Luteibacter rhizovicinus DSM 16549: one gene and its partner. The protein of the gene in region 1 binds, or shares a complex with, the protein of each later gene. Links are inferred from orthologs where the notes say so. Each region holds a gene or a part of one and is shown on either strand. Other genes may lie near its edges. The genes, in order: uvrA and mfd.

Region 1 (8,585 bases):
GCCGAACACGCGATCGTTGAGGCTCTTGGCGATAACGACGACGCGGGCCTGCCCGGCGTCGTCGGCGGCCGACCAGGGGCCACCGTAGATAAACGGCACGTCGAACATGGGAAACATGTCGGCCTGGACGGCATAGCCGCGTGCCGGCGACGCCATCGTGTTCGGCTGATCGGGGACGACGGAGACCCCGATGGGATACAGCGGGGTCTGGCGTTTTGCCCGATGCGCGGCGGCCAGCGCTGTCGCATCACGCCAGGTCAACCAGTTCAGCGGTTCGCCATTGTCGGTGGAGTCGGGACCGTAGTTGTCGATCTGCGCTATGAACAGTTGCGAGGATTTTTCAGGTATGGGGTTGCCCGATGTTGCGCGGAATACCGCATAGCTCGTCATCGAGGCGGCGACGCCCACCCCGATCACCAGCACCATCAACAGCGTGAGCACTGGGTTGCGCCTGAGGCTACGAAGCCCGAGTTGCACGTAGTAACCGAACATCGTTGGCGATCCCTGTGGTGTGTCCTTCAGGGCAGGGTAGCAAGGGCTGTGCCATGGCTTCGGCCGCGCCATAGGGCGAAGCCCGCCCCCAGGCGCCTGTCCGCGGACAGATGGACGGCGGACAGGCGGACGTGGACCGCCCGGGGAAGCGCCGGCGTTAGTTTCTTCATCACACGCGGAGGACTACTATGCGGTCCGCAAGGGCCGCCGTATGCGCCCGTTCTACCTCTCATCCGAAGGAAGCTACATGTCCGTTCACCTGGTTGCCGCGCTCGACGAGAATTTTGCCATCGGCAAGCAGGGAGGCCTGCCCTGGCACCTCCCCGAAGACCTGCGTCACTTCAAGCGCCTGACCACGGACAAATCCGTACTGATGGGGCGCAAGACGGCCGAGTCGATCGGCAAGGCGCTCCCGGACCGGGTGAACTATGTGCTTTCGCGCAAGGGCGAGGCCCCGTTCCCGGGCCAGATCACCGTGCGTTCGGTGGCCGAGGCACAGGCGAGCTGTGGCCACACGGGCCTGATGGTCATCGGCGGCGGTGAGGTATTCCGCGAGGCGTTGCCGTACGCGCGTACGCTGTACCTGACCTGGGTCTATGCCGCGGTCGACGGTGCCGACGTGTTTTTCCCGGGCATCGATTTCAAGGAATGGGCCGAGGTCTCGCGCGTGCATCACAAAGCCGACAAGGATCACGCCCACGCGTTCGACATGGTCGAATACGTCCGGAACGTCTGATGCATGTCGTTGCCGGCGTCCTCGTCGACGGCGCCGGACGGATCCTCATCGCGCAGCGGCCGCCAGGCAAGCACCTGGCGGGCATGTGGGAGTTCCCCGGCGGCAAGCTCGAACCCGGTGAAACGCCGCCGATGGCGCTGGAGCGCGAGTTGGATGAGGAGCTGGGGATCGCAGTCGATCCGCTCTCATTCGAGGCACTCGTGCGCATTCCGTGGACCTACGGCGACCGCGCGATGCTGCTGGAAGCGATCCTGGTCCGCGCTTGGACCGGCGAGGCGAAAGCGCTGGATGCGGCTGAGATTCGCTGGGCCGATCCCCGCGATATCGACCCCGCCTTGCTCGCCCCGGCCGATCGCCCGATCCTTGCCGCCACCCGACTGCCATCGCATTACCCGATCACGCCGCCCGACGTGTCCGTCGACGATGCCCTGGCCTTGCTGGCAAGCGCGCTGGCGCGCGGCGAGCGGCTGCTCCAGCTGCGCTTGCCCGGCTTGCCGACGGAAGCGGTCCACGGCATGGTCGCGCAGGTGCTGCCGGAGCTGCGTGCGCTCGGCGCCACCTTGCTGCTGAATCGCGATATCGAAGGCGCACGTGCTTTTGGCGAGGGCGTCGGCGTGCATCTGGCGGCGTCGCAGCTTCATCAGCTCGACGCCAGGCCGTTGCCGCTGTCGCAGGTCGTCGCCGCGTCATGTCATAACGCGGACGAACTGGCGCGGGCCGCGGCACTGGGTTGCGATTTCGCGACCTTGTCGCCCGTGCAGGTCACCGCCAGCCACCCCGGCGCGGAGCCGCTCGGCTGGCCGCGTTTCGCGCGGCTCGCCGAGGCGGCGTCCTTACCGGTGTATGCCTTGGGTGGGCTAGGGCCGGATGATGGGATGGAGGCGCGGCTGCATGCCGCGCAGGGCGTGGCAGGTATTCGCGGCTTTCTGTAGGACCCGATTTATCGGCGATGGATCGCAAGGCGATCCTTACCTGGACTTCAGCCGCGCAACCAGCGCCCTCAACACACCCTGCGTTTCATCCGCGAAGAAATCATCGATGAACCCCGGGTCGAGCAGGTCGGTCGTATCGCCCCAGACGGCGACCAGATCGGCGCGCGCGATCGCTCGCGTGCGCAGCATCGCCTTCGGCGGCAGCTTCAGGATATCGGTCATCCAGATCACGGCGCGCTGCACGACCTGTTCGACGGTCGCCAGTTCGTCGACCAGGCCAATGGCGTGGGCCTGCTCGGCGTCGACCATGGCGCCCGCCACGAGAAGGCGTTCCGCGCGGTAATTGCCGACGATGCGGCGCATGGCGAACTGGATCGGCTCCGGCACCGACAGGCCGACCTGTACCTCGTTGAGGCCGATTTTGTAAGGGCCGTGCGCCATGATCCGGTAGTCGCAGAACAGCGACACAACGGCGCCGCCGGCGGGGCTGTGACCGGTAACAGCGGCGACCGTGGGGACGCTCGACGCGGCGATCGCACCGCAGAGGGCAAAGAACTCGTTCCAGAATTCCTGCACGCCGGCACGATCGCGCTGGATCAGCGCCGGTACGTCCACACCCGCCGAAAACATGCCCTGGGCACCGGAAAGAACGATGCCGCGTGCGCCGTTGGACGGCGCTTCGACGATCGCTTCGCGTAGCGCGCGCACGAGGTGGATGTCGAACGCGTTGACCGGCGCGCGTGCCATGCGGATTTCATGGATGCCGCCGTCGTGCGGAAGGATGTCGAGCATGGGCGCGTGTCCGTCGGTGATGTGGGGCGATTATGACCGCGCAGCGCGGCAAGGGCATGCCGCACTGCGGTCCGGCTCGACTTTACTGGTGTGGCAGGTCCGCGTCTGCCCACGTATAGCGCAGGGCGTAATCGAGATGGACCGAGCCGTTGGCCGGTACCTCCACCTGGAACTCGAGCAGATCGGGCGTCGACTTCGTGGGCTTCACCGACGAGGACGTGACCGTCCAGGCGCGCCAGCGGCTCGGATGCTCACGTACCGTGATCGTGCGCTTCGTATCGCCTGCATTGCTCAGGGTCAGGCGGGTACCTTCGTCCATGCGATGCGAGGCCGCGTCCGCGCTGAACGAGGTCTGCTCGCGCGTCGCGGTGAGGTCGAAGGCGTTGCCGAGGGCAATCGTCGCGTCCTTGTTCTTCGGGGTGTCGTCGAGACGGCCCTCGCCGAGTAGTTCCGCGTTGCCGTCACGATCGGTGGTGAGGACGCGCACATAGCCCGAAGGCAGCGCATCGAAGGCCTTGAAGCGCAGGTTCGAGACGATCTGGGTCGACGGCGGCATGCCGATGTCGCGCTGCAGGCTCGGCGCGTTACCGTAGTAACGCATATTGGTGTCGTAGAGGGCTTCGCGCTCGCAATCGAGCGTGCGGCTCTCGTAGAGCGGCGTCTGCGTCACGCTGCCATCGGGCAGGTCCACCGCGGCGGGCAGGGTGTACGTACGTAGGTCACCCAGGGTGGCCTGGCGCGGCTCCATGGAAGCGGCGTCCATCGCCATCGCCGCCGGCGCGGCGCGGGCCATGAAGACCTTGGGCTGCGGTGGCGTCTTGGCGCGCTGCGCGTCGCCGGCGACCAGCTTCAGGGAGACATCCTTCCAGTCCCGGCCGCTTCGGTTGGCGATGCTGGCGGAGGCGTCGAAGCTCATTTTGCACGTAGCTCCCGGCGCAATGGTCGCCACGTAGGCGCCGCGCCAGCCGAGACCGGAGGTCGGGTAGTCGAGCTGGGCGGTCGTGCTCCCTGCGCTGCCGCCGGCGACCCGCACCTGCAGCGTGGAACCGCGGGCAAAGTCGGTGGCGTCGGCGGCGCGAAGCGCGGCGTAGTTCTTGATCAGGCTCGCCTGGCCACTGGCTTCGCGAATCACCAGGGTGTCGCCACCACGGACCAGGGTGCCGCTGGCGATCGGCTGGCCGGTGCTACCGATGGCGGTCACGTTATGACCGACCAATCCGGCGACGGCGCCGTCGAAGCCCTGGCCGAGCAGGAGGCGCTGGGAGACGACGCGCGTGCCCTGGCCGGGGAAGCGCAGCGACAGCGCTTCGCTGTCCAGGGCAGAGGGAAGGCCGTCGATCGAGAGGTCCTGTGCACCGCCCTTCAGATCGAAGTGGCGACGTTCGTGGACCACCGCGTATCCGTCGCCCGACACCGCCTCGCCGTTGGTGGCGAAAAGCTGATCGCTTTCGGCGCGGTAGAGGGTGAGCGCGGTGCGCTCGTCGGTGGCGGCGAAGGCTGGCAGCGCAATGGCACCGGCGATCGCGAGAACGAGTAAACGACGCGACATAGGTCTCTCTCCGTGTTGATCCTGCGGGATCATACCGGGGAGACGTGAACGGTGTAGGAGCCGATTTATCGGCGATCCCGCGCCAGCGGGCAGGTTATCGCGAGCACCCAATCGCCGATGCATTCGGCTCCTACAACAACGGCCTGGGGGCCATAAGAAAAAGCTCAGTCGTTCTGTGCGTCGGCGACCGCGTCGCGAATGACCTGCGGCAGGGGCACGGGCCGGCCGGTCTTCGTATTGATCCAGACCATGGTGACGCTGCCATCGGCGTGGATCTTCGTCGCGTCGTTGGAATCCACGATGCGGTGACCGACGGTCATCGAACTGTTACCCATGCGGTTGGCGAAGAGCTCGATCTGGATGTCGGCCGGCCACTCGATCGGCAGGCGGTAGTTGATCTCGCTGTGCGCCATCACCGGCGCGCCTTCGTCGCTGTACCAGTCGCCGGGCAGGGCCTGCAGCCACTTCAGGCGTGCTTCCTGCAGGTAGACCAGGTAGTTGGCGTTGTTGACGTGGTTATAGGCATCCATGTCCTGCCAACGGACGTCCATCGGCGTGATGAACAGCGGGAGGGGCTTGTTCGAAGCGTCGGTGCTCATGCGGTTCGTTTCTTCTTCGCGGCCGAAGCCGTCTTCGCGGTGGATTTGACGGGCGCGGCCTTGCTTGCCGGTGCCGCGGTTTTGGCAGGCGTTTTCGGGGTCGCCGGTTTGGCCGAGACCGGTTTGACGGCGGCCTGCCTGGCAACGGGCTTCGTCACGGCGGCCTTCGCTGCCGTTTTGGTCACGCCCTTCGCCGCAGGCGTGGCGACCGGCGTCAGGTGTGACTTCAGGAAGCGGCCGGTGTGCGATTCCTTCGTTGCAGCCACCGTTTCCGGCGTGCCGCTGACCAGGATGCGTCCACCACCGGAACCACCCTCGGGGCCGAGATCGATCAGCCAGTCGGCGGTCTTGATGACGTCGAGGTTGTGCTCGATGACGACCACGGTATTGCCGTGCTCGACCAGCTTGTGCAGTACGTCGAGCAGCTGCTCGATGTCGTGGAAATGCAGGCCCGTCGTCGGCTCGTCGAGAATGTAGAGCGTGCTGCCCGTGTCGCGCTTGGACAGCTCCTTCGACAGCTTCACGCGTTGCGCTTCACCACCGGACAAGGTGGTCGCGCTCTGGCCGAGCTTGATGTAATCCAGGCCCACGGCGCGAAGCGTTTCCAGCTTGCGCGCGATGACCGGCACTGGCTCGAACAGCTTGAACGCATCTTCCACCGTCATGTCGAGCACGTCGGCGATGGTGTGACCCTTGTAGAGGACTTCGAGCGTCTCGCGGTTGTAGCGCTTGCCGTGGCAGACATCGCAAGGGACATACACGTCCGGCAGGAAGTGCATCTCCACCTTGATCATGCCGTCGCCTTCGCAGGCCTCGCAGCGGCCACCGCGTACGTTGAAGCTGAAGCGGCCGGCGGAGTAACCGCGCTGGCGCGACTCCGGCACCTGCGCGTACAGCTCGCGCAGCGGCGTGAACAGGCCCGTGTAAGTGGCCGGGTTCGAGCGCGGCGTGCGGCCGATCGGCGACTGGTCGATGTCGACCACCTTGTCGAACAGCTCGAGGCCCTCGATCGACTCGTACGGCGCCGGCTGCTCGCCCGCGCCGTTGAGTTCCATCGCGGCAAGGCGATAGAAGGTGTCGTTGATCAGGGTGGATTTACCGGAGCCGGACACGCCGGTGACGCAGGTAAAGGTGCCGACCGGAATGCGAACGTCGACATCCTTGAGGTTGTTGCCCGTGGCGCCCTTGAGTTCGATCCACTTGTCGTCGCGCGGCTGGCGGCGCTTTTTCGGCACGCGGATACCGCGCTCGCCGGTCAGGTACTTCGCGGTCACCGAACGCGGTGACGCGAGGATGTCTTCGAGCGAACCTTCGCCCACGATCTCGCCGCCATGCACGCCGGCACCGGGGCCGATGTCGAGGATGTGGTCCGCCGCGCGGATCGCATCTTCGTCATGCTCGACCACGATCACCGTATTGCCGAGGTCGCGCAGACGGGTGAGGGTGCCGAGCAGGCGTTCGTTGTCGCGCTGGTGCAGTCCGATCGAGGGCTCGTCCAGCACGTACATCACGCCCACGAGGCCGGCGCCGATCTGGCTGGCCAGGCGGATGCGCTGGGCTTCACCGCCGGACAGGGAGTCTGCCTGGCGATCGAGCGTGAGGTAGTTGAGGCCGACATCGTTGAGGAAGGTCAGGCGCTCGCGGATTTCCTTGACGATCTTGACGGCGATCTCGCCGCGCCAACCGGGTAGCTTCAGGTTTTCGAAGAAGCCGAGCGCGTTGTCGATCGCGAGCGAGGTCAGCTCGGGAATCGCGCGGTCGGCGACGAAAACGTTGCGCGCCGACGGGTTCAGGCGCTGGCCGCCGCAATCCGGGCAGGGGTGGTCCGCGATGTAGCGCGAGAGTTCTTCGCGAACGGCGGCGGACTCGGTCTCACGGTAGCGGCGCTCGAGGTTGGGCAGGATGCCCTCGAACTTATGCTCGCGGGTAACCTTGCCGCCCCGATCGGTGATGTAGCGGAACGGGATGACGTCCTTGCCCGAACCGTTGAGGACGGCGTTCTGCATCGGTTTGGCCAGCTCGCGCCACGGGGTTTCCGGGTCGAAGCCGTAGTACTTGGCCAGCGAGATGATCAGCTGGAAATAATGCGCATTGCGACGGTCCCAACCACGAATGGCGCCGCCGGCAAGGCTGAGCTCGGGATGGCCGACCACGCGCGAGGGATCGAAGACCTGGGTCACGCCCAGGCCGTCGCAGGTCGGGCAGGCGCCGACCGGGGAATTGAACGAGAACAGGCGCGGCTCGAGTTCCGGCAGCGAGTAGTCGCACATCGGGCAGGAGAAACGCGAGGAGAACAGTTGCTCCGGCGCCTTCGCATCGTCCATGTCGACCAGGGTGACGATGCCTTCGCCAAGCCGCAGGGCGGTCTCGAAAGATTCGGCCAGGCGCTGCTTGATGTCGTCACGTGGACGGAAGCGGTCGATCACGGCTTCGATCGTGTGCTTCTGGCGCAGGGTCAACGGCGGCACGGCGTCGAGATCGTAGACCTCACCGTCCACGCGGGCGCGGACGAAGCCCTGGGCGCGCAGTTGGTCGAAGACCTGCACGTGTTCGCCCTTGCGCTCGCGGATCACCGGCGCGAGAAGCATCCAGCGCTTGTCGGCGTCGAGCGCCATCGCGCTGTCGACCATCTGGCTGACGGTCTGTGCCTCGAGCGCGATGCCGTGGGTCGGGCACCGCGGTGTACCGACTCGCGCGTAGAGCAGGCGCAGGTAGTCGTACACCTCGGTGATCGTGCCGACGGTGGAGCGAGGGTTGTGGGAAGTCGACTTCTGCTCGATCGAGATGGCCGGCGAGAGGCCTTCGATCGTGTCCACGTCCGGCTTTTCCATGATCGAGAGGAATTGCCGCGCGTAGGCGGACAATGACTCGACATAGCGACGCTGGCCTTCGGCATAGATCGTGTCGAAAGCCAGCGAGGATTTACCGGATCCGGACAGCCCCGTGATCACGATCAGGCGATCGCGGGGCAGGTCGAGGTCGATATTCTTGAGATTGTGCGTGCGGGCGCCGCGGATGCGAATGCTGTCCATGTGCCGACAATGTGGGGGAAGCCCCCGACTATACCAAGGGTTTTCCGCCTTCATTCCCCATCGACTTGTGACGGTTCAGCACAGGTGATTTGCGGGATCGGTAGCCGGCCGTCAAGGCGTACCCGGCCGCCCCGGACGCGGCTACCATGGCCGCTACCCCGGGGAGGGGTGTGCCATCCATCCCAAAGAGGAACGTGACACATGCGTAAGTGGACAGGGATCGCCGTCGGCCTCGTGCTGGCGGGTTGTACGGGCCAGGCGCTCGCGGCGCAGCCCAGCGAACAGCAGGTGCGCCAGTTGATGGACGCCGTAGGCATGGGCCGCATGCTCAGCCAGATGAACAGCCAGATGGCGGGCGTGATGCAGAACGCGCTGCCCTGCGTGCCGGCCAGCTATTGGCAGGGCTTCGTCGACGCCAATGCGACCAACCAGCTGATCGGCCGCATGGTGCCG
Region 2 (8,970 bases), 2.9 Mb from region 1 along the record:
GTGCTGCGCGACCCGTCGAAGCTCGCCACGAAGCACACCGCGCTGACCGTGGTCCAGGGCGACGTCGCGAAGCCGGCGTCCTATGCCAGCGCCCTGCCCGGGAACGATGCCGCCATCGCCAGCCTGAACGACCACGCCGACCCGGCCAACGTGCCGCGCCAGGCCACGCTGCTGCTGGAAACCCTGTCGCAGGCCGGCGTCCACCGCTTCGCCTGGGTCGGTGGCGCCGGCAGCCTGGAAACCGCGCCCGGTGTCCGCGTCATCGACGATCCAGGCTTCCCGGACGCCTGGAAAGCCTCGGCCACCGCGCAGATCGAGGCACTCGGGGTGTTTCGCGCCAGCAAGGCACCGATCGACTGGACCTATATCAGCCCCGCCGCCGAGATCGCCCCGGGCGAGCGCAAGGGCAGCTTCCGCATCGGTGGCGAGCAGTTGCTGGTGAATGCCGAGGGACACAGCCGAATTTCGACGGCGGATTTCGCCATCGGCGTGCTGGACCGGATCGAAAAGGGCGATGCCGCGAAGAAGCGAATCACCCTCGCCTACTGATCCGCGATCTGTGTGGGAGCCGATTCATCGGCGATGAGGTCAGGGCGTCACCGCTCCGTTGGCTTTTCGCCGCTGAAGCGGCTCCCACATGGTCCTATTCGCCGATAAATCGGCTCCTACGAGGGCCGGCCGGGCCCCGGCCCGCTATACTGGCCGGATGAATTACCGCCACGCGTACCATGCCGGCAACTTTGCCGATGTCCTCAAGCACATGGTGCTCGTGGCCTTGCTCGACTCGCTCAAGCAGAAGGCCTCGCCCTTCTGCTACATCGACACCCATGCCGGCAGCGGTCGTTACGACTTGCGCGGCAACGAAGCCCGCAAGACCGGCGAGGCCGACGAAGGCTTCAACATCCTCAAGACCGCCAGCGGCCTGCCGCCGCTGCTGTGGAAATGGCTGGAGATCGTGCGTGCCTGCAATCCGGGTGACGATTCGCTGCGCTATTACCCGGGCTCGCCGTGGTTCGCCGCGCACCTCATGCGCGAGAATGACAGCGCGCAGATGGTCGATACGCGCAACGACGAATCGGGCGCGCTGCGCCAGCTGTTCCATCACGACAAGCGCATCCACGTGCACGAGCGCGACGGCTACGAGGCCCTGAAAGCCTTCGTCCCGCCGAAGGAAAAGCGCGGCCTCGTGCTCATCGATCCGCCGTTCGAAGCGCAGGAAGCCGAGTTCCGCATCATCGAGAAGACGCTCAAGGCAGCCCTGGAGAAGTGGCCGACCGGCATGTATGCCGTCTGGTACCCGATCAAGCTGCGCAGCCACGTCCAGCCGTTTCATCGCTGGCTGACCAAGTGCGGTGCCAAGCGCGTGCTCGTCGCCGAGCTGCTCCTGCGTCCGGACAACTCGCCGCTGACGCTCAACGGCACCGGCATCGCCATCGTGAATGCGCCGTGGAAGCTGGATGAAACGATCCGCGACTCGCTGCGCATGCTGCCCAAGCTGCTGGGCAAGCCGGGCGAATCCGAGTACCGGCTGACCTGGCTGGTCGAGGAAAACAAGGATGAAGAACCTCCCCACGCGCCGCACTCGCCCCGTTCAGTCCGTCGGCGCTAAAGTTCAGCTACCTGCCAGGAGCTGACCCATGCGCCCGACCGTCGTCCGTCTAGCCGTCCCTGCCGCCCTGCTCATGCTGGCCCTTGCCGGCTGCGCTCCCGCGCCGATCTACAAAGCCACCGCGAACAACGTCGCCGTACCGCCCTCGCAAGTGGCACGCGAGCCGGAACGCTACGGTACGTCCGACGTGATCTGGGGCGGTCGCATCGTGCAGGTACGCAACTTCGCCGACCACAGCGAAATCGAAATCCTCGCCTACCCGCTCGACGGTTCGCAGCGTCCGCAGTCCAACGACACCGGCAACGGCCGGTTCATCGCCGCGATGCCCGGCTATGTCGAGAGCCTCGACTATCCCGCCGGTGGCCTCGTCACCGTAGCCGGCCGGATCAACGGCACCCGGGCCAGCAACGTCGGCCAGGCCTCGTATACCTTCCCCCTGGTGACCGTGAACCAGTCGCACGTTTGGACGGCCAAGGAAATGTCCGGCGGCCATCCGAACGTGAGCTTTGGCCTGGGTGTGGGCGTCATACGGTAAGATCTTTCGATCGATCACCGGGACAGGGAACCACATGTCGGGACACGCCGATTCGAAGCGCGCCATCTTCCTCGCGCTCGGAGCCAACTTCGCCATCTTCATCGCCAAGCTGGTCGCCGCCCTGTTCACCGGGTCGGGCGCCATGCTGGCGGAAGCCGTCCATTCGGCGGCCGACTGCGGCAACCAGGGGCTGCTCCTTCTTGGCATGAAACAGGCCAAACGGCCGCCCTCCCCGGACTACCCGTTGGGCTGGGGTCGCGCGCTGTACTTCTGGTCCTTCCTCGTCGCCATCCTGCTGTTCAGCGTCGGCGGCATGTTCTCGCTGTACGAGGGCGTGCATAAGCTGACGAATCCCGAGCCGCTCAAGTGGCCCTGGCTCGCCGTCGGCGTGCTCGCCTTCTCCATCGTCACCGAAGGCATTTCCATGCACGGCTGCATGCAGGAAGTGAACAAGGCGCGCGAAGGCCGCGGTCTCTGGCAGTGGTTCCGGGAAACCCGCGCCAGCGAGTTGCTGGTCATCTTCGGCGAAGACCTGGCCGCGCTGATCGGCCTGTGCCTGGCCATGCTGGCCGTCGTTGCGACGATTCTCACGGGTAACCTGATCTACGACGCGATCGGCACGATCGCCATCGGCGCCCTGCTCATCATCGTCGCCGTCGCCGTAGCGCGCGAGGTGAAGGCGCTACTCATTGGCCAGGGCGTCGAGCCGAAGCGCCGCGCCGAGATGATCGCCTTCCTCAGCGCCCGCCCGGAAATCGACACGGTCTACAACCTGCTGACCCTGCAGATGGGCACCGACGTCATGGTCGCGACCAAGGCCAGGATGGCCCCCGCGCCCACCGCGAAGGCCATGATCGAGGCGATCAATATCGTCGAGGCCGACTTCAAGGCGGAATTCAAGGACGTGCGCTGGAGCTTCTTCGAGCCGGACATCGCCGACTGAGCCCACACAACCCGTTCGCCCCCGGGTAGTACAATCATCGGCTTGCCCGCAGCTGACAAGCCGACTTCATGCCTGTAGCGCTTCCCCGCCCGCCGCTCCCCGCCAACGCCAAGACCCGCCGCTACTGGGCCGTGCCCCATGGTTCCTCGTGGGCGCTGGAGGTGGCCGAGGCGGCCCGGGCGCACGAGGGCCTGCTGGTGGTCGTCGCCCGCGATACCCGCAGCGCGGACAACCTGGAAGGCGAGCTGGCCGTCTTCGCTGGCGAACTGCCGGTGCTGCACTTCCCGGACTGGGAAACCCTGCCTTACGACGTCTTCAGCCCGCACCCGGAAGTCGTTTCCCAGCGCATCGCCACACTCTACCGCCTGCCAAGCATCAAGCGCGGCGTCCTGGTGGTGCCGGTCGCCACGCTGATGCAACGCATCGCGCCGCGCACGCACATCACCGGGTCGGGGCTGGTCCTGCGCAAGGGTCAGAAACTCGACATCAGTGCCGAACAACGCCGACTGGAAGCCGCCGGCTACCGCAACGTGCCCCAGGTCGGCGAGCCGGGCGATTTCGCCGTGCGTGGCGCCTTGATCGACATCTTCGCCATGGGCGCGAACGAGCCCTACCGCGTCGAGCTGTTCGACGACGAAGTGGAATCGATCCGCACCTTCGATACCGAGACACAGCGCTCCCAGCAACAGGTCGACAGCGTCGACCTGTTGCCCGCGCGCGAATTCCCGGTCACCGACGAGGCCGCGAAGAACTTCCGCGCCAACCTGCGTGAGCGCTTTCCGATCGACATCCGGCGCTGCAATCTCTATCAGGACATGAAGGAAGGCGTGACGCCCGGCGGCATCGAGTACTACCTACCGCTGTTCTTCCCGGCCACGGAAACCCTCTTCGACTACATCGCCGGCGACGCCCTCTTCGTGCTTGGCGACGGCGTGCTCGACGCTGCCGAACAGTTCTGGACGCAGACCTCCGAACGCTACGACCAGCGCGCGCACGACATCGAGCGCCCGGTGCTGCCGCCGGCCGAGATCTACCTGCCGCCCGAGCATCTGCGCGAGCGCCTGAACAAGCAGGTCCGCATCGATGTCGTGCCGAAGGGACAGGAGCACGCCGTCGATCTCGGCACGATGCCCGCCCCTGAAGTACCGCTCAACCGCAAGGGCGAGGAGCCCGGCACCTCGCTGCGCCACTTCCTCGCCAGCTACAAGGGCAGCGTCCTCATCGCTGCGGATTCCGCCGGCCGTCGCGAAGCGCTGATCGAGCAGCTTGCCGGCGCGGGCGGCATGAAACCCGTCATGGTCGACGGCTGGAAAGACTTCCTCGCCAGGGACGAACGCTTCGCCATCACGGTCGCCTCGCTCGAGCAGGGTTTCGCGCTGACCAAGCCGGCGCTCACCGTCTTCACCGAGCGCGAGCTGTTCGGCGAACGCGTGCGCACCGACCGCAAGAAGCGCGTCGGCGCCGCGCGCGATCCCGAAAGCATCATCAAGGACCTCACCGAGCTGTCCATCGGCTCGCCCATCGTGCACATCGACCACGGCGTGGGTCGTTACCAGGGCCTGGTGTCACTCGACGTGGGCGACATGCCCGGCGAGTTCCTGACCATCGAGTACACCAAGGGCGACAAGCTCTATGTGCCGGTGGCGCAGCTTGGCCTGGTCAGCCGTTACACCGGAACCGCGCCCGAGCTGGCGCCGCTGCATTCGCTGGGCGGCGACGCCTGGGAGCGTGCACGCAAGAAGGCGGCCGAGAAGGTCCGCGACGTCGCTGCCGAGCTGCTGGCGATCTACGCGCAGCGCGAGGCACGCCAGGGCGAGTCGCTCTCGATCGACCGGCAAATGCTCGAGGAATTCGCCGCGACCTTCCCCTTCGAGGAAACCGCCGATCAGCAGGCGGCGATCGATGCGGTCATCGTCGATCTTGCCGCGCCGCGCGCGATGGATCGCGTGGTCTGCGGTGACGTCGGCTTCGGCAAGACGGAAGTGGCCCTGCGCGCGGCCTTCGCCGCCGCCACCGCCGGCAAGCAGGTCGCCGTCCTGGTGCCGACCACCCTGCTCGCCCAGCAGCACTACCGCAACTTCGCCGATCGCTTTGCCGACTGGCCGGTCCGCGTGGACGTGGTCTCCCGCTTCAAGTCGAAGAAGGAAACCGATGCGGCGCTGGAACGGCTGGCCGACGGCCAGATCGACGTCATGGTCGGCACGCACAAGCTGTTGCAGGCGGACATCCGCTTCAAGAACCTCGGCCTGGTCATTGTCGACGAGGAGCAGCGTTTCGGTGTGCGCCAGAAGGAGCAGCTGAAGAAGCTGCGCGCCGAAGTGGATCTGCTCACCCTCACCGCGACACCGATCCCGCGCACGCTGAACATGGCGATGAGCGGCCTGCGCGATCTCTCCATCATCGCCACGCCGCCCGCGCACCGTACGGCTGTGCGAACGCTGATTTCGACCTACCAGCCCGCGCTCATCCGCGAAGCGATCCAGCGCGAGCTCGCGCGCGGTGGCCAGGTGTACTTCCTGCACAACGAAGTGGAATCGATCGAACGCATCGCCCGCGAACTCGGCGAACTGGTTCCCGAGGCGCGTATTCGCGTCGCCCACGGCCAGATGCCGGAGCGTGAGCTCGAGCAGGTCATGGCGGATTTCCATCGCCAGCGTTTCAACGTGCTCGTGTCGACGACCATCATCGAATCGGGCATCGACATCCCGACCGCGAATACCATCGTGGTCAACCGCGCCGACCGCTTCGGTCTTGCGCAGCTGCACCAGCTGCGTGGCCGCGTGGGCCGTTCGCACCACCGCGCCTATGCCTACCTGATCGTGCCCGATCGCAAGGCCATGACGGCCGATGCGGAGAAGCGACTGGAAGCCCTCGCGTCGCTGGAAGAACTGGGCGCCGGCTTCACCCTCGCCACGCACGATCTCGAAATCCGCGGCGCCGGCGAAATGCTCGGCGACGAACAGTCCGGCCAGATCCAGGAAATCGGTTTCGGCCTGTACACCGAGCTGCTCGACCGCGCGGTGCGTGCGCTGAAGTCGGGCAAGGTGCCGGACTTCGATCTCACCTCCGAGCACGAGACGGAAGTGGAGCTGCACCTGCCCGCCCTGATCCCGAACGACTACCTCCCCGACGTGCACGCGCGCCTGACCCTCTACAAGCGCATCGCCAGCGCGCGCAACGACGACGGCCTGCGTGAGTTGCAGGTGGAAATGATCGATCGCTTTGGCCTGCTGCCGGACCAGACCAAGTGCCTGTTCGCCGTCGCCCAGCTGAAGCTCATGGCCACGCCGCTCGGCATTCGCAAGGTGGACTTCGGCGCCAGCGGCGGCCGCATCACCTTCCGCGACAAACCCGATATCGACCCCGTCGCCCTGATCCGCCTGATCCAGACCCAGCCACGCATCTTCAAGATGGACGGCCAGGACAAGCTACGCGTGATCATGGAACTACCCGGCTCCGCCGAGCGCATCCGCACCGCGCAGGACACCCTGGTGTCCCTGGGCGCGAGAAGGCCTGGCTAACCGGCCCATGTGGGAGCCGCTTCAGCGGCGATGCTTCGCTATGGTAGGAGCCGATTCATCGGCGAAAACCCGGTCGCGAAAACCTTCAGGGTTTCGCTACGCAGGGATCGCCGATAAATCGGCTCCTACCTAGAGCAGGCAGCTCAGGCCGCGGCAGGCGTCGAACGCACCAGATACTGCACGCTGAAACGCTGCTCCCGATCCATCCACACTTTCGCCACGCTGAGCCCGGCCTTGGCCGCCATCTGGGCGAAGTCGTCGAGCGAATACTTGCAGCTGTACTCGACGTGCATGGCCTCGTCCTCGCGGAAGGCGAAGGTGTCGTGGCCGACATGCACATCCTGCCGTTTGGTGCTCACCAGAGCGGTCTCGATGCGTCCTGCCAGCGCGTTGTAGCGCGCACGATGACGGAACGCGCTCACGTCGAAGTCCGTGCCGATCTCGCGATTCAGGCGAACCAGCATGTTCAGCGTAAAGTCGTTCGTCACGCCAGCGGCGTCGTTGTACGCGGCTTCGATCTGCGCTGGATCCTTCTTCAGGTCCACGCCGATGATGATACCGCCGCCGTCACTCATCTCGGTGCGCATCAGGCGAAGAATGCGGATCGCTTCCTTCGACTCGAAATTGCCGATCGTCGAACCCGGAAAATAGATCGCCGTGCGGCGCGGCGAACGCGAGGCGACGGGGAGGCGCAGTGGCTGCGTGAAGTCGGCGCATACCGGCTGCATCGGTACATCGGGAAAGCGCGTAGCCAGCTCGGCCACGCTCTCCATCAGGGCGGACCGGGAGATCTCCACGGGCACATACGCAACCGGGGTGACCAGATGCTCGAGTAGCATGCGCGTCTTGATGCCGCTGCCACTGCCGTACTCCACCAGGCGCACATCAGGGCCCAGCGTATCGGCGATGTCACCCGCATGGTCGCGCATGATCGCGATCTCGGTCCGCGTGAGGTAGTACTCGGGCTGCTCGCAAATGGCCTCGAAAAGCGCCGATCCGCGCTCGTCGTAGAACAGTCGCGACGGCAGCTTTTTCGCCTTCATCGCGAGGCCACGGCGAACGGTATGCAGCGTGTCCTCGACATCCGGATGGCGGTCGTCTACACGGATGTCTTTCGGTTGAGCGCTCATCGATCGTTTCCCAGTCGTATCCCCGAAAACTGCCAACGGGCGTGGGGAGGAAAGAAGTTCCGGTAGGTCGCACGAACGTGGTCCGCAGGGGTAGCGCAGGATCCTCCGCGCAGAATCCACTGCCCGTTCATGAACTTGCCGTTGTATTCGCCGAGGGCCCCGGCCAAAGTCCGGAATCCTGGGTAACTGACATAAGGGCTCATTGTCCATTCCCAAACGTCGCCGTACATCTGACCGAGTGAGGACTCGAACGATGAGGCTCGAGGTTTGAACGCCCCGCTATCCTGAAGGTTCCCGCGCACGGGCAAGGGTGCTGCCATGGTTTCCCATTCCACCTCGGTGGGAAGCCGCGCGCCGGCCCAGCGCGCGAACGCGTCGGCTTCGAAATAGCTGATGTGACAGACAGGCGCATGCGGGTCGATCGCATGACGCCCCTGCAAGGTGAATTCGGTCTCCAGTGCCTCGTCCCAGTACAGGGGGCGTTGCCACTGCTCCGCCTGTACGAGGGCCCAGCCGTCGGCCAGCCACAGCGCGGGCTGGCGATAGCCCCCGTCGGTGACGAAGGCCAGGAACTCCGCGTTGGTCACCGGGCGGTTGGCCAGGGAGCCCGCCTGCCGGTACGTGCGATGCCGCGGACCCTCGTTGTCGAACGCGAACCCGTCACCGCTGTGACCGATCTCGACGATACCTTCGTCGAACGGCACGAAGGCCAGGGCCGGCGCGGCCATGGAAAGCGAGCGCGGCGCATCCGGCGCGAACGCTGGCTCGAGCGGGTTCTGCGCGAAAGCGTGCTTGATGTCGGTGAGCAAGAGCTCCTGGTGTTGCTGCTCGTGCTGGACGCCCAGTTCGATCAGTGCCGGCAAGCTGGCATCGTCACCGCGCGCGATCAGCGCCGCGATCGCTTCGTCGACGCGACATCGATAGTCCCGCACCTCGTCCAGCGCAGGCCGCGTCAGCAGGCCGCGCCTGGGCCGCGCGTGCATCGGGCCGACCGACTGGTAGTACGAGTTGAACAGGAAGTGCCAGTCCGGATTCGGCGACCTATAGCCCGGGTCCCGAGACAGAATGAACTGCTCGAAGAACCACGTCGTATGCGCGAGGTGCCACTTGGTCGGACTGGCGTCCGGCATGGACTGGATGACCGTGTCCTCGGGCCGCAGGCGCGCCGCCAGCTCCGCCGTACGGTGGCGGATGCTGAGGAAGCGTTGGGTAAGATCCGCGCTGGCCGGCGG

Evidence for each region.
Region 2: the proteins of uvrA (region 1) and mfd are in contact, whole or in part, in a crystal structure (PDB 4DFC), measured with the Escherichia coli proteins. The link is inferred for Luteibacter rhizovicinus DSM 16549 from one-to-one orthologs.

What each region holds. Positions count from the first base shown.
Region 1 is NZ_CP017480.1:309,215-317,799, reverse strand. Bases 4,897-8,512 are described here. They hold uvrA (excinuclease ABC subunit UvrA), read right to left. Parts: upstream 8,133-8,512; coding sequence 5,097-8,132; downstream 4,897-5,096. Other genes in these bases: BJI69_RS01495 (DUF2059 domain-containing protein), read left to right, coding at 8,334-8,512; BJI69_RS01505 (acyl-CoA thioesterase), read right to left, coding at 4,897-5,100. In the rest of the region: BJI69_RS01530 (ABC transporter permease), read right to left, coding at 1-492; BJI69_RS01525 (dihydrofolate reductase), read left to right, coding at 740-1,228; BJI69_RS01520 (Nudix family hydrolase), read left to right, coding at 1,228-2,160; BJI69_RS01515 (enoyl-CoA hydratase/isomerase family protein), read right to left, coding at 2,197-2,952; BJI69_RS01510 (DUF4139 domain-containing protein), read right to left, coding at 3,035-4,501; more of BJI69_RS01505, read right to left, coding at 4,666-4,896; more of BJI69_RS01495, read left to right, coding at 8,513-8,585. UniProt on the Escherichia coli protein: The UvrABC repair system catalyzes the recognition and processing of DNA lesions. UvrA is an ATPase and a DNA-binding protein. A damage recognition complex composed of 2 UvrA and 2 UvrB subunits scans DNA for abnormalities.
Region 2 is NZ_CP017480.1:3,209,615-3,218,584, reverse strand. What follows is about bases 2,808-6,808. They hold mfd (transcription-repair coupling factor), read left to right. Parts: upstream 2,808-3,155; coding sequence 3,156-6,608; downstream 6,609-6,808. Other genes in these bases: egtD (L-histidine N(alpha)-methyltransferase), read right to left, coding at 6,752-6,808; BJI69_RS14790 (cation diffusion facilitator family transporter), read left to right, coding at 2,808-3,087. In the rest of the region: BJI69_RS14805 (NAD(P)-dependent oxidoreductase), read left to right, coding at 1-549; BJI69_RS14800 (23S rRNA (adenine(2030)-N(6))-methyltransferase RlmJ), read left to right, coding at 707-1,609; BJI69_RS14795 (Slp family lipoprotein), read left to right, coding at 1,638-2,144; more of BJI69_RS14790, read left to right, coding at 2,179-2,807; more of egtD, read right to left, coding at 6,809-7,738; ergothioneine biosynthesis protein EgtB, read right to left, coding at 7,735-8,970. UniProt on the Escherichia coli protein: Couples transcription and DNA repair by recognizing RNA polymerase (RNAP) stalled at DNA lesions. Mediates ATP-dependent release of RNAP and its truncated transcript from the DNA, and recruitment of nucleotide excision repair machinery to the damaged site.